DNA from 4 places in the Arthrobacter sp. BC5 genome. Region 4 is predicted to be linked to each of the others. Evidence: riboswitches for the same ligand, from Rfam matches in the RefSeq annotation. Region 4 holds a riboswitch; each other region holds the start of a gene.
The links. A riboswitch is a leader RNA that binds a small molecule or an ion and turns the genes downstream of it on or off. The one in region 4 is predicted to bind cyclic di-AMP.
Positions count from the first base shown of each region.

Region 1 (3,655 bases), on a different replicon from region 4:
CCGGCACGCCCATGGTGGTTCCCATGAGTCGGCACCACGGTGCCGCAGCCCCCGTCCGTCCCCCGACACCCCCGGCCGGCCACGAGCCGCTCCGGGGCTACCGACCCAACCCGCAGGACACCGTTCCCGCCCACGTGGAGGCAGCATCATGACCGAAGTCAGCCAGCGGAATTCGCGGCGCACCACGGCGGACACCGAGCCCATGGTGCTGGCGTTCGACGTCGTCGTCACGGCGGTGCAGGACCTCAGCCCCACGTTCCGCCGCATCACCTTCGGCGGGACCTGCCTGGCGGCGTTCGGCGTGGCAGGGGAGACCCTCGATCTCCGGATCAAGATCGTCATTCCCGCGGCGGGGCGCGAGTGCCCCGACATCGCAGGGATGATGAAGCGCGGTGATTCGGCGAACTGGTACCAGCTGTGGCTCGGCCTCGAGGCGGAGGAGCGAGGCTGCATGCGCACCTACACCGTCCGCGAGTCCCGCTGCGGGGGCGCGCAGCCGGAGATCGACGTCGACTTCGTCATGCACCTCGACGCCGACGGGCGCGGTGGGCCCGCGTCGGAATGGGCGGCAGCGGCCCGGCCCGGTGACCGTGTCTGCGTGATCGGCCCCAACTCCTCGGCGGCCCAGTGCGCGACGGCGGGCGCCTACGGCGGGATCGAATGGAGCCCGGGACTCGCGCAGCACGTGCTCCTCGCGGGCGACGAGACGGCGGTGCCGGCCATCAGCGCGATTCTCGAGGCGCTGCCAGGGGACATCAGCGGTCATGCGTTCCTCGAGGTGCCGGACGGGCAGGACATCCAGGACATCCGGACGCGGTCGTCCGTCGCCATCACCTGGCTCGTGCGCGGGCGGCGGGGCCACGGCGAACTCCTCGAGTCGGCGGTCCGCGACGCCGTCCGGGTTCCGGGCTGGGTGTCGCTCTCGGGTCCGGAGCCGGTTGCGGGGGGACGCGAGCCCGAGGACGTGGACATCGACAGGACCATCCTCTGGGAGACACCGCAGCGGCTCGAGGCGGCGATCGTGAGATCGACGGTCAATCCCGGGCGCCTCCCGGGCAGCCAGCCCTTCTATGCGTGGATCGCGGGCGAGGCAGCCGTGGTGCGTGGACTGCGTCGCTACCTCGTACGGGACGTAGGGGTGGACAGGAAACAGGTTGCCTTCATGGGCTATTGGCGCAAGGGGCGCGCAGAGCTTTCCTGAAGCACCGACGGCGGCCGAAACTCAGGTTCTCCCGCGTCTTTCCGCAGGATTCCGATGCCGGAACGCAGTATCGCACGGATCATCCACAGGCTGGATAACGGAATTGTAACTACGCGTGTCCTCGCCTAATGTTTGACCAGTCAAAGCTGGTCCATGTGATCCAGGTCCGCACGCCTAACCCTGCCAGCGGACCGCCTGAACAACCTGTGGCAGGGGTGGAGGATCCACATTCCGGCGGCTCGTGCCGTCTTGGGGTGAAGCCCTCAGCACGGCGCGCCTCGGGTGCGGTCCTGCCGCCGTCCGAGCCCGCGCCGAGGGGGCCGAGTCAACTCTTGCTCAAATCCGACAGCTAACTCCGTGGGCGTCCTGAGAGAGGTATGCAGTTGACCCAGACGGTCCTGTCCGGGCGCCGTCGCGCGTCCGACGAGCGCGCGCACCACCAGCCGACCCCCCGCCGCTCTGCCCACGCCCCGCTTCCGAGCCGTCGCTCGCTCCGCGCCCAGGCGCATTCCTCCGGCCCGGCGGGTCCTGCCGTTCCTGCGACTGCAGCTACGGCATCCGCGGCCGCTCCCGGTGCACCTGCGGAGCACGGGTCCGCCTTCCGGGTACCTGCGCCGATCGCCGTCCTGCCGGCGCCCGTTCTGCCCGCCCCTCCCTCCGTGGTTCCTGCTCCCGGCGTGCCCGTTCCTGCAGTACCGGGCGGGCTCGGCACCGCGCCGGACCCGACCCGCCGTGAACTGCGCGAGAGGGAGAGGGTCGAGCGCCAGGCGGCCGCCGGTGCACCGATGCCCGAGGTCGCCGCGCCCACGCCGGCCGCCCCGGTACCCGACCTCCCCACCCGGCGGAGCGCTCGCGCGTCGGATCTGCGCGGGCGCCCACAGGCCCGGTCCGCACGGCGCGCAGCGGTCCGCTCCTCGACGCTCCTCCTGGCAGCAGCCGGGCCGACGCCGCTGGCCCGGCTGCGTGACAACGCAGCCACCGCCGGTATCGTGCTCGCCTCGGCGGGCCTCCTCATGGGGGCCGTCGCGCCGTCGGCCGCCACCACGCCCGCCGACGGCGTCGCCCTCGCCTCCGGGATCGCTCCGGCCGTCACCGCGCCGGCGGAGGCCACGGTCATCTTCGCCCTCGAGAGCGCAGGTCCGGCCGCTGAGGGGATCGCGCCGAGCATCGCCGATGCGCGGGCGCTCTCGGCCTCGCTGACACCCGCTGCGAAGGAGCGCAAGGCCTTCGGTGCTCCTGTGGACAACCCGGTGGTCGCCTCGACCTTCGGGTACCGCGTCAACCCCCTGGGCGGCTCCGCGTCCGAACTCCACACGGGTCAGGATTACGCCAGCGCGTGCGGCACGCCGGTCAGGGCGGCCGACGCGGGGACCGTCGTGGACTCCGGCTGGCACGCGTACGGCGGAGGCCAGCGCATCGTGATCGACCACGGCGACGGCCTGAAGACCACCTACAACCACATGAGCGCTCTCGGGGTCGTGGTCGGGGCCACGGTGCAGCGCGGCGACGTCATCGGCGCGGTCGGCAGCACGGGCAACTCCACCGGCTGCCACCTGCACTTCGAGGTCCTGGTCGATGACGAGAAGGTGGATCCGCAGCCCTGGCTGTGAGTACCCGGCGGGGAGCACGTCCCGGGCCGGGAGGTGCCGCCTCCTTCCGCTAGGGCAGGGGCTCGCTGACGACGGCGGGGTCCTTGTAGCCCAGCGGCATCCGGAGGCGGAGCGAGTCGGGCTTCATCTCGAAGGCCATGTGCGTCGCCTTGCCGAGCGGGTCGCCGTCGAGCTGCACCTCGAGCGGCTCGCGCAGGGTGACCTCTGCCGTGCGGCACTGGAAGTACTCGAGGGAGGGGTCCTTGCCCCTGCCGCGCGCGAACAGCTTGCCGGCAACGGCGAGCCAGCCGAGCTTGCCCTTCGGGGCGACGGTCATGAGGTCCATCAGGCCGTCGTCGATCTTCGCGCCGGGGAAGATCTCGAGGCCGCCCATGATCTTCCCGCAGTTTCCGCCCATCACGCTGCGGAGACGGCGCTCGAAGGGCCTGCCGCCGTCGATGGAGATGGTGGTGCGCGCCGGCCTGCCGGGGAGGTTCCTGATCCCGGCGTCCACATAGGCGAGCCAGCCCACCTTGTCCTTCAGCTCGTCACGCGTGTCGGACATGATGGCGGCGTCGTAGCCGATGCCGGCCATGACGAGGAAGACGTGGGCGTCCTGCGCCCGGTCCACGGTCACATGCACGACGTCGATGGTGCGTTCGGTCCCGCGGAAGGCGGCTTCGACGGCGGCATCCGGGTCGTCGACGGCGATATCGAGGTTGCGGGCCAGGAGGTTCCCCGTGCCGAGCGGCACGAGCGCCATCATGGTGCCGGTCCCGGCGAGCTCCTCGGCGACGCAGCGGACCGTGCCGTCCCCGCCGGCAGCGATGACGAGGTCCACCCCGGCGTCGAGCGCCTGGCGCGC
Region 1 covers NZ_CM155273.1:1,515,496-1,519,150, forward strand. The annotation lists gene AC1MFI_RS06990 (ABC transporter ATP-binding protein) at 1-152, shown strand, start outside; gene AC1MFI_RS06995 (siderophore-interacting protein) at 149-1,201, shown strand; cyclic di-AMP (ydaO/yuaA leader) riboswitch at 1,363-1,581, shown strand; gene AC1MFI_RS07000 (M23 family metallopeptidase) at 1,585-2,811, shown strand; gene AC1MFI_RS07005 (diacylglycerol/lipid kinase family protein) at 2,861-3,655, opposite strand, start outside.
Region 1: it holds a riboswitch for cyclic di-AMP, as region 4 does, so the genes downstream of both, AC1MFI_RS07000 (M23 family metallopeptidase) here and AC1MFI_RS17925 (LysM peptidoglycan-binding domain-containing protein) in region 4, are expected to answer to the same signal.

Region 2 (3,655 bases), on a different replicon from region 4:
CGGGCACCTCGACGCGGACGGCCGCCTCTGGGTGGAGGGCAGGCTGGGGCACGTCATCACCACCGCGGCGGGGATCGTGACGCCCGTCGGACTCGAGCAGGCGCTCGAGGCGGTGGACGGGGTCCGTCTCGCGGCGGTCGTCGGCGTGGGCCCTTCGGGTACCCAGGCGGTCGTCGCAGTCCTCGAGACGAAGGATGCGGGACGCCGTCCGCACCTCGCCGCCTCCCCGCTGGCGGCGGCTGCCCGGTCCGCGGCGCGCGGACGCGGTATCGGACTCGCAGCCGTCATCACGGTTCCGGCGCTTCCGGTGGACATCCGCCACAATGCGAAGATCGACCGCGCGCGGATCTCCGAGTGGAGCGGCCGGTTCCTCTCCGGCGGACGGGCGGGATCCCTGTGACGGTCCTCGTGACCGGAGCGAGCGGCATGCTCGGACGCGCCGTCGCGGAGCACCTCCTCGACGACGGCCACGAGGTGCGGTGCTTCCAGCGCCGCCCCTCCCGCGTCGAGGGCGCCCAGGACGTCCTCGGATCGATCACGGACAGGACGGCCGTCGCCGCGGCGGTGGAGGGCTGCGACGCCGTGATCCACCTGGCCGCGAAGGTGTCCTTCACGGGCGCCACCGACGAGTTCGTCCGCACGAACATCGACGGCACCCGGTACCTCCTCGACGCCGCCGCGGAGGCAGGGGTCACCGACGTCGTCCACGTCTCCTCGCCATCGGTCGCACACCAGGGGACGTCGCTGGTCGGTGCCGCGGCCGGTCCGGCCGATCCAGACCACGCCCGGGGCCACTATGCGCGCACCAAGGCAGCGGCCGAACTGCTGGCCCTCGCCCGTTCCACCCCGGCCTTCCGCGTCGCGGCGGTACGGCCACACATCGTCTGGGGTCCGGGCGACACGCAGCTCGTGGAACGCGTCATCGACCGGGCCCGCCACGGCCGGTTGCCCCTCCTCGACGGAGGGACCGCCCTGATCGACACCACGTACGTCGACAACGCCGCGTCGGCCATCGTCGCCTGCCTCTGCCGGATCGAGGCCGCCCGGGGCCAGGCGTTCGTCGTGACCAACGGCGAGCCGCGCCCCATCGCAGAGCTGCTCGAGGGGATCTGCCGTGCCGGAGGCGTGCGGCCGCCCGCATGGTCCGTACCCGGAACCATCGCGCGCGGTGCGGGCGCGGTGATCGAGCGCGCCTGGAGCGCGCTTCGGCGGCCGGACGAACCACCCATGACCCGCTTCCTCGCCGAGCAGCTGTCGACGGCGCACTGGTTCGACCAGCGGCGCACCCGGGAGGTCCTGCAGTGGGAACCGTCGGTCGCTCTCGACGACGGCTTCGAGCGGCTGGCCGCCTCCTACCGCTGAGCCGGCGACCCCACCGGGACATGACGAAGGACGGGATGCATGCATCCCGCCCTTCTGTGTCACTGGTGCGTCATCGGCGGACCGACGACACGCTAGCGGGTGTAGTAGCCGTCCACCGACATGACGTTGACGGAGTGCACCTGCGTACCCTGCGAGGGGTTGAGAGCACTGATCATCTGGCCGTTGCCGAGGTAGATACCGACGTGGCTGCCGCCGTTCTGGCTCACCAGGTCGCCCGGCTGGGGGTTGCCGGTGGGACGCAGGGCTGCGAACTGCGCCCAGGTGGTGCGCGGGAGGCTGATGCCGTTCTGGGCGTAGGCCCACTGGACGAAGCCCGAGCAGTCCCAGGCGCCGTAGGCGGTGCCGCCGTAGACGTAGCCGGACCCCTTGCCCTGCAGGGCCGTTCCGACGATGCCACCAGCCGCCGGAGCGACCGATGCCGACTGGAAGCTGTACGGCGCAGCAGGAGCAGGAGCAGCGGGAGCAGCCTGCGGTGCGGCTACCACGGAAGCGGACTGCACCGAGTACTGCGGGGATGCAGCCGAACCGCTGAGCGAGAGCGACTGGCCGGGGTAGATGATCGAGCTGTAGCCGAGGCCGTTGGCCGTGAACAGGCCGTCGAGGCTCACGCCGTGAGCCGCTGCGATGCTGCCGAGGGTGTCGCCGGCCTGGACCGTGTAGGAACCGGCTGAAGCGGTGCTCACTGCTGCGGCCTGCTGGCTGACCGTCTCGACGGGGACGATCTCACCAGCGGCGCTGGCCGGAAGTGCTGCGCCCATCATGATGCCGGATGCGGCAACCACGACGGCTGCGGGCTTGCCGGCAACCGAGGCAGTCGCGGTGACTGCACGGGATGCGGTGACGAGGGGGTTGATGCGCGCGGGGACGGCCCGGTGGCGCGCGACATGGCTCTTTCTGGACATGATGATGCCTTTCCCAATGCCTACGAAGTTAGCTGTCGGGTTCGGATGGGACATCCGGACGCGCTGTTCGTGGATCACCGCCCCAAAGCTGGTCCACGCGTGTCTTTACCCCTAGGACTCGTGACCGAGTCCGCTATCGGTTCCCCCGCCCCTGTCGAATGTCTTGTGCGAACGGTCCGTCCTCATCGACAGGGTTAGGCAGAGTGAGGAAGGGCGCCCCTCCGTTGTGGACGGGCGCGGGATCAACGGTACGCGCTGGGCCTGCTCTTGTCACGTTTGGATCACGAGACTTGATCTCACCCGGCATCCGGCATCCGGCACGCTCGACTACAGGCGTGCGTTGCGCGGCTTCGGTTGGCAGAAAGGACACAGGTAGGACGACCTGTTCATGAAGGACTCCCGGCGCAGCAGGGTGTGCCGGCCCTCCGCAGCGCACCGACGGCAGGCCTGGCCTGCGCGGCCGTAGGCTTCGAGGTCGCGGGCGAAGTAGCCGGACGCCCCGTTCACGTTCACGTACAGCGCATCGAAGCTCGTTCCGCCGGCCGCCAGGGCGCGGGTCATGACGGTGGTGGCCGCCTCGAGGATGCGCTCGGTATCGGGACGCCTCATGGTGTCGGTGGGACGGGCGTAGTGGAACCTGGCCGCCCATAACGCCTCGTCGGCATAGATGTTGCCGATACCCGAGATGAGGCCCTGATCGAGCAGGGCACGTTTGAGCCCGGTCCTCCGTTCCCGGAGGCGTCGGTGGAAGGACTCCGCGGAGAACGCCGGATCGAGGGGATCGCGCGCGATGTGCGCGGCCTGATGGGGCACCAGGGGAAGGCCGCCGGCTCCGAGCCCGCCCGGCCCGCCGTCCTCCGTCGGCTCCAGGTCGGCGACGAACATGCCGCCGAAGATGCGCTGGTCCACGAACCGCAGATCGGCCGGAAGGTCCGCGCCGTCCTCGTCGAGAGCGCGGGAGAGCCGGAGGCGTACCTTGAGGTGCTTCTCCTGCGGCGCACCAGGCTCTTCGATCAGCAGCTGCCCGCTCATGCCGAGGTGGGCCATGAGTGCCACGCGGGGGCGCGCTGCCGCGCCCGCGTGGTCCTCGAGGGTCATCCAGAGGAACTTCCCGCGGCGTACGACGTCCCTCACGCGGGCACCCGTCACGTTCCCCTCGAAGTCCTCCACTCCGGCGACATGACGTCGGAGCGACCGGGCGTCCAGGACCTCGACGGTCTCGATGACCCGCCCGCTCACCCAGCGCGCAAGGCCGCGGCGCACCACCTCGACCTCGGGCAGTTCAGGCATTCAGGGCCCGACGGCGGGCCGGGCGTCCGCCGCATCGCCGTCCGGCGATGCACCGGCACCGGACACCAGGAGCTTCCAGG
Region 2 covers NZ_CM155273.1:2,548,855-2,552,509, reverse strand. The annotation lists gene AC1MFI_RS11855 (alpha/beta fold hydrolase) at 1-400, shown strand, start outside; gene AC1MFI_RS11850 (NAD-dependent epimerase/dehydratase family protein) at 397-1,362, shown strand; gene AC1MFI_RS11845 (C40 family peptidase) at 1,455-2,285, opposite strand; cyclic di-AMP (ydaO/yuaA leader) riboswitch at 2,288-2,472, opposite strand; gene mutM (bifunctional DNA-formamidopyrimidine glycosylase/DNA-(apurinic or apyrimidinic site) lyase) at 2,613-3,575, opposite strand; gene rnc (ribonuclease III) at 3,576-3,655, opposite strand, start outside.
Region 2: it holds a riboswitch for cyclic di-AMP, as region 4 does, so the genes downstream of both, AC1MFI_RS11845 (C40 family peptidase) here and AC1MFI_RS17925 (LysM peptidoglycan-binding domain-containing protein) in region 4, are expected to answer to the same signal.

Region 3 (3,655 bases), on a different replicon from region 4:
GCGGGTTAACTGCAGGAGGACCGGCACGGTGTGCCGGTCCTCCTGCAGTGGCGTCGGTGCTGGATCAGCCGCCGACGCGGATGTACACGCCGCCCGAGCCGAGCTCGGCCGGTGCGATCACCGTGGTGTTGCCGTTGAATCCACCGTGGACGGCCTTGCCGCCGCCGATGTATACCGCGATGTGGGCCATACCCATGCCGCCGTTGGCGTAGTAGATGAGGTCACCCGGGATGGCCTGGCCGGCGCTCACCGTGCGGCCGAGGGAGAGGTAGCCTGCCGGCCAGCCGTGGAAGTTGATGCCCGCCGCCGCGAGCGAGTTGCTCACGAGACGCGTGCAGTCCTGCATCACACCGAGCTGGCCCTGCGCGGCTGCCGCGATCGTGGCGGCGACGCCGGACGAGACCGCGGGCGCAGCAGCCGGTGCGGGGGCCGGAGCCGGGGCAGGCACCGGTGCGGGTGCCGGAGTCACGGCGCGGGCAGGTGCCGGAGCGGCAACAGCGGCCGCTGCGACGGGGGCTGCGACAGGCGCAGGGGCAGCGACGGGAGCTGCAGCAGGTGCGGGAGCAGCGGGGGCGGGAGCGGCGGGGGCGGGAGCCTGGACGACCGGGGCCTCCACGACCGGAGCCTCCACGACCGGGGCCTTCTCGGCGACGACCGGCTTGGCGTTGACCTTCACCGGCGTCATGTTGAAGGACACCGCCGTGCCGGTGGACGCGACGACAACCGCACGGTCCGAGGTCACGGTGACGTTGGAGGCGGCGACGTCGCGCTGGGGCTGCAGGTCTGCGGCATTGGCCGCGACGCCGCTGGTCAGGACGAGGCCCGAAGCCGCGGCGATGACGGCGGCCTGGCGGCCCATCCCGCCTGCGTTGGTGGTGACGGCCTTGGCGAGGGCCGAGAAGCTCGCAGCGTTCTGCGCTTCTCCCCGGTGGCGTGCAAGTGTGGCGCGTGAAGACATGGGGGGTTTCTCCGTGTGTGGTTTCTAGCGGACGCGGACGAAGCTGGCGCCGGGGAGGTCTGACAGGTTGTGGAGGCCGGTGTTCATACCGTTCAGGCCACCGCTGATGACCTGGCCGTTGCCGACGTAGATCGCGACGTGGCCGCCGGTGATCACGAGGTCGCCCGGAGCGGGGCTGCCGACGACATCGCCGAACTGGTAGAACTGGCCGGGAGCGAGGTCGCCGACGGACTTGCCGACCGAGCGCAGGGCCTTCTCGACCATGGCGGTGCAGTCCTGGGCGACGCCGATCTGGGCGTAGGCCGAGCCGACCAGCCCGGCAGCGACGCCGGAGGACTGGACGGGCGCGGGAGCCTGCTGCACCACGGGGGCGGCGGCAGGAGCCGCCGGTGCGGCAGCGACGGGCGCGGCGGGCCTGGCAACCGGCGCTGCAGGCACGGCGGCCGCTGCGGGAGCGGGAGCCACGGCGGGAGCAACAGCCACTGCGGGAGCGACAGGCGCGGCGACCTGCACGGCGGCTGGAGCGGGGGCGGCCTGGACGACGGGGGCCGGCGCCTCGACGACGGGCTCCGGAGCGGGAGTGACCTCGACGGCCACGCGGTCGAAGGAGACCTCGGCGGTGGCGGGGACCGTGACCTCGGCCGAGACGACCCGGCTCACGGCCAGTGCTGCGGAGGACTGGACCTCGCGCTCTGCGGTGGTGGCTCCCTGGGCCGGCAGGCCCGCGGTGAGCACCAGGCCCGATGCGGCGACGATGACGGCTGCCTGGCGGCCGACCGATCCGGCGTTGGACGCTACTGCGGCGGAAAGAGCCGTCAGCGGGCTCACGGTCTGGGGCGCGCGGTGGCGGCCCGAAAAGCTGTTGGACACGTTGGATTGCCTCTCCCAACGCCTGCGAGGTGAGCTGTCGGATTCGGATGGGAGTCACCCGGCCGCTGCGTGAACAGCGACTTAACCCCAAGGATTTCAGTTACGAAACCCGAAAATTGGTTCCCCCGCCTCTGCCATGCGATGGTGCGGACGGACCTCTGGCAATGGCAGAGCTAGGCGATTTGCAAGAGGGTGCCGGATCTAGAGCGAATTTGGCACGAGATGAAGGCTACAGCAGAATTCGCGTTATGTCACATTCCGGTCACGAAACGGTGTGTTCTTGGTGACGACGGTGCTCCGTGTACCCTGCCTGGCCGTTCAGGCCGCGACGGAGACGAACACGTGCGACGCGACTTCGGGCGGCAGTTCGAGTGCACCCTCGACGCCGGGGACGCGCACGGAGACGTAACCGCCCACGGACTCCAGGTTGAGGTGCGCGCCGGGGCGCAGGCCGCCCTCGTCGAGCTGCGTGAGGAGTTCCGGATCCACCTGGATCGGCTCGGCCAGGCGGACCAGCGTGACCTGCTTCTCGGGTGAGTAGGTGCCCATCGCGGAGAGCAGGGTCACCACGCCGTCCGTGAACAGCTCCGACTGGACGCCGCCGATCGCCTCGAGGCCGGGGATGGGGTTGCCGTAGGGGGATTCGGAGGGCTTCCCGAGCAGTTCGTAGAGCCTGCGCTCGACGCGCTCGCTCATGACGTGCTCCCAGCGGCAGGCCTCGTCGTGTACGTACGCCCAGTCGAGCCCGATGACGTCGCTCAGCAGCCGCTCGGCGAGGCGGTGCTTCCTCATGACCTCGGTAGCACGCCGGCGGCCCACCTCGGTCAGTTCCAGGTGCCTGTCGCCGGAGACCACCACGAGTCCGTCACGCTCCATGCGACCGATGGTCTGGGACACGGTGGGCCCGGAGTGGCGCAGCCTCTCGGCGATGCGCGCACGGAGCGCCACGATGTTCTCTTCCTCGAGCTCAAGGATGGTCCGCAGGTACATCTCGGTGGTGTCGATGAGATCCGTCATGCGGTTCAGCTCCTTGGTGCGGTGCGGGTGCCCGGCTGGAATGCCTCACGCCGGCGAGGGGGGCCACAGCCGCCACGGCCTGTTCCGCCCCACGCTTCCCAAGGTTAACGCATGGCGCAACAGGCCCGGCAATCCCGGCGGGAGCACGGCGGTGGCGGTCCGGGCGTCGTCCGGGGCAGCGTTCACAAATGGAGGCACCGCTCGAGCTGGGGCAGAATGAGGGCGAGACCCGACGCCGAGACAGCTGGAGCAGCCATGACCGAAACGCCCCGCATCCCCGAACACCTGCTGCCTGCGGACGGCCGGTTCGGCGCAGGCCCCTCCAAGGTCCGGAGCGGGCAGATCGACGCCCTCGTGTCGGCCGGCCGGACCCTGCTCGGGACCTCCCACCGGCAGGCCCCCGTGCGCAGCCTGGTGGGCCGTGTACGGGAAGGGCTCGCCACCTTCTTCGGAGCACCCGCCGGCTATGAGGTGGTGCTCGGCGTAGGCGGCTCGACGGCATTCTGGGACGTCGCGACGTTCGGACTCGTGGAACGGAAGGCGCAGCACCTCTCGTTCGGCGAATTCGGCTCCAAGTTCGCCTCCGCCACCGACAGGGCGCCGTTCCTCGAGGCCTCCAGCATCATCACGTCCGAGCCCGGCTCGCGCCCGTCGGCCGTCGCCGAAGCCGGGGTGGATACGTACGCCTGGCCGCAGAACGAGACCTCGACCGGCGTCGCGGCTCCCGTCCGCAGGATCGAGGGTGCGGACGACGGCACGCTGGTCCTCGTGGATGCGACGTCCGCCGCGGGCGGCCTCGATGTGGACGTG
Region 3 covers NZ_CM155273.1:611,469-615,123, forward strand. The annotation lists gene AC1MFI_RS02640 (NlpC/P60 family protein) at 65-958, opposite strand; gene AC1MFI_RS02645 (NlpC/P60 family protein) at 983-1,828, opposite strand; cyclic di-AMP (ydaO/yuaA leader) riboswitch at 1,834-2,018, opposite strand; gene AC1MFI_RS02650 (iron-dependent transcriptional repressor DtxR) at 2,147-2,845, opposite strand; gene serC (phosphoserine transaminase) at 3,101-3,655, shown strand, end outside.
Region 3: it holds a riboswitch for cyclic di-AMP, as region 4 does, so the genes downstream of both, AC1MFI_RS02645 (NlpC/P60 family protein) here and AC1MFI_RS17925 (LysM peptidoglycan-binding domain-containing protein) in region 4, are expected to answer to the same signal.

Region 4 (3,655 bases):
AGGATCTTGGTGGCATCGACCGCGAAAAGCTGGCCGAATGCATCGCGGCCTGTTTCGAGTGTGCGCAGACCTGCACGGCGTGTGGGGACGCGTGTCTGAGCGAAGACATGGTTGCCGAACTCACCAAGTGCATCCGCACGAACGCTGACTGCGCAGACATCTGCACCACGACCGGCCGGATCCTCTCCCGGCACACCGGCTACGACGCAAACATCACCCGAGCTGTCCTGCTGGCCTGCGAAGTCGCCTGCAAGGCGTGCGCCGATGAATGTGAGCAGCACGCGCAGATGCACGAACACTGCAGGATCTGCGCCGAAGCATGCCGCCGCTGCGAGACGGCCTGCCGCGAACTCGCCGCTACCCTCAGCTGAACTCGGTCACCGGCGGCTGCCCCGCACTAAGGCCCCCAGGAGCAGCCGCCAAGAAGCCGTCGTCGGAAAACCCTCACCCCCCTCACGCCCGGCGCTCATTCTCGGCGCTCGTGTTCAGCGTCCGTGTTCAGCGCTCGGCGAGGAGGCCCGGGTTTAGCGCAGCAGCCTGCTGATCGCCTGAGTTGCTTCCTTGACCTTGGCGTCGATGACGTCGGAGGATCCGCTCGTCGCGGCTTCGTGAGCTGCGTCGACGACACAGTGCTGGAGGTGGTTCTCGAGCAATCCGAGGCTGACAGCGTGCATGGCGCTGTTGACCGCGGCGACCTGCGTGAGGATATCGATGCAGTACTTGTCCTCGTCGACCATGCGGGCGATACCGCGCACTTGACCTTCAATGCGCTTCAGGCGTCGTAGGTACGCATCCTTGTCCGCTGCGTATCCATGAACTGTGTGCCCTATCGCCTTTTGGTTCTGGCCCGCGTCGGGTCCTGTGGCCTCACCGGCTGCTGCGGAGACCGCTGCGTGAGATGTTGCAATGCTGGCATGCGTTCCGGTTCCGGAGCTCACGGTCATTCCCTTTCACCACCAATCGATGCAATCCGGTTGTACCGGCCCGAGATCGTTGGTGCCTTCCCCTGCTGCGCCCATCGCGCAGCAGCTTCCAGTATCGCTGGTCGCTAGGCCCCCTGTCCTTATATCGGCCGCGCTTTGTTGACCTCGGTAACCATCAGGTATTCGGTTTACGGCGTGTTGTGGAGACACGCCGCACTCCGTTACCTGAACGTGACTTTGATACCACCCTGGGGTATTCTCGTCGAATGTTCCCGGCACCCCGCCGAGACCATACTCCCGCGCAGAATGCCGAGCCCTGCCGCTGCATCCGGGAACCGTTCGCACCACCCAGTAGGCAGGGACGGGGGAACCACGTTTCCACCGGGCCACCGCATGTATCTGTGCGATGACCCTCGGGGTTAAGTCGATCCGACAACCTAGGCACGACCTGTACGTTGCGTCCGCGACTGCAGGAATGCACAGGATTGAACGACGGCCGGGTGCACTCCCATCCGAACCCGACAGCTCACCCCGCAGGCATGGGAGAGGCAATCACCATGTCACGTACGTCCATTCCGGCGCGCCACCGCGCCGTCGTCACCCACTCCATCGCCCTCGAAGGCCTGTCGCACTCCGCGAAGACCGGTGCAGTAGCACTGGGTAAGCCGGCCATCATCGCAGCAGCAACCGGCGGCCTCGTCTTCGCCGTCGGCGCCCCCGCACAGGCCGGCACCTACACCCAGGAAGCCACCACGGGCACCGTAGCCCAGGCCCCCGTCGCTCCCGCAGTTGTTGCAGCTCCTGCCGCTGCAGCCGGAATCCACACCGTCGTCGCCGGCGACACCCTCGGTGCCATCGCTGCCAAGCACGGCCTGAACCTCAACACGCTCCTGGCCCAGAACGGCCTGTCCTACGCATCGGTCATCTACCCCGGACAGCAGATCAACCTCACCGGAAGCGCCAGCGCTGCCGTCAGCCCCGCAGCTGTCCCCGCAGCAGCACCTGCCAGCCAGGTCTTCTACGCAGCGCCCGCCCCCGCAGCTGCCGCCGCGGCACCCGCAGCCACACCGGCCGGCATCCAGCTGACCTCGGCCACCATCGCCCCGATCGCCCCGGCAGCCCCCGCGGCTCCTGCGGTCCCCGCCAGCGGCGTCGGCGCAGCCCTTGTTGCCTCGGCCTACGGCCAGCTCGGCTCCATTCAGGACTGCACGATCCTCGTCGAGCGGGCCCTGCGCTCGATCGGCAAGAACGTCGGAGACCTCGGCCCCACGCAGTTCTACCAGTACGGCACGGTCGTCTCGACCCCCGCCCCCGGTGACTTGGTCATCCGCCCCGGCCACATCGCGATCTACGTCGGCAACGGTGAGGTCATCAGCAGCGGCATGAATGGTGCGAACCTCACGATCAAGCACCCCCTGTCGGACCTCGCCGGTTCGTCCTTCGTGCGGGTCAACGGCTAACACTAGATTCAGCGGACGCGCAGTAGTGTCCGTAAGCTGAACAAGAGTGGCAGGTGCCCTGGACGGGGGTGCCTGCCACTCTCTGCTTTGACGCTTCAACCCCTGTCAGCACCCCGATCAGTGGTTTCCCAGTGATCCGTGCAGCAGCGCATTCACGGCGACGCTTTTCAGCAGGCGGGGCCGCCTCTGCGGATTGCGCTGATACTCCTGTATGCATTGCGTGTTAGCGCCCAACCTGTGCAGTAGGTCGTACGTGTGCCCGGGATCTGTTGGACCGCTTGGTGATGCTGACGATATTTAGACCTCAGGTGCCGTGCACCCGGGCTGGCCGGTCCGCCGAGGGAAAGTGAAGTCAGATCCAGCTGTGTCGTTGGCGGTGCTCTTGGTTAGGCTGATTAGCTTTTGGTCTAGGCGCTCTTATGCCGCCTAGCCGCAGTGGTCATCTGGGGGACCCGTCAACCTACGTCATAACCGAGGAACCAGCATGTACAACTCGCCCGACCTGCCAGCCAGTCCCGTTGATACTGGGCACGGTACTGATCCTGAGGGGTCGAGGGTGCAGAAAGCCCCAAGCCCGCGGGTACTGATCGTGGCGACGGGCCGTGATCGGGGTGCCCTCGCTGCGGCTCGGGCGTTCAAGGCTGGCGGCTGGTACGTCGGTATTGGTACCCCAGAAGGTGGCGGCGTTTTGGGGTCCTCGCGGGCAAGCGACGTTGCCTACCGGGTGCCGAGGCCACGTGAGGATGGGATGCCCTTCGTGGACGGGGTGCGCCGCGCCGCCACCGACGGCGGGTTCGACATTGTCTTCGGGGGAGGCGACGACTGGATGGCCGCGCTGGCGGCCTATAGGACGCAGATCCCATTGCCGGTCGCGCACCCAGACTATGACGTCGTCGAGACGGTGTTGGACAAGGTCCGCCTCGCTCAGTACGCCGAAAAAGCAGGGTTGGCCTCCCCACATACGGAACTGGCCACAGATCAGGCTCTGGCGGTGTGGTCTGGACCTGTGGTCATCAAGTGCAAGGAGCATTGGGCGCCCAACCAGACGCACCCGCTGCGGATCGAGGCGAAACTCTTTGCGAACGCGTCCGCCGCGCGCGGGCAGGTCGAGCGGATTCGCAGCGTAGGGGCGGAACCCATCCTGCAGAAGCCTGTTGCCGGGAATCTCGGGGCGCTCATCGGGGTCTTCCACCGCGGCCGGCTGTATGGGCGCACCCAGCAGGTGTCACCGCGACTGTGGCCCACTCCGAACGGAGCATCAGCCCGCGCCTA
Region 4 covers NZ_JBWXPX010000002.1:75,980-79,634, reverse strand. The annotation lists gene AC1MFI_RS17935 (four-helix bundle copper-binding protein) at 1-371, shown strand, start outside; gene AC1MFI_RS17930 (metal-sensitive transcriptional regulator) at 525-944, opposite strand; cyclic di-AMP (ydaO/yuaA leader) riboswitch at 1,254-1,478, shown strand; gene AC1MFI_RS17925 (LysM peptidoglycan-binding domain-containing protein) at 1,481-2,383, shown strand; gene AC1MFI_RS17920 (ATP-grasp domain-containing protein) at 3,132-3,655, shown strand, end outside.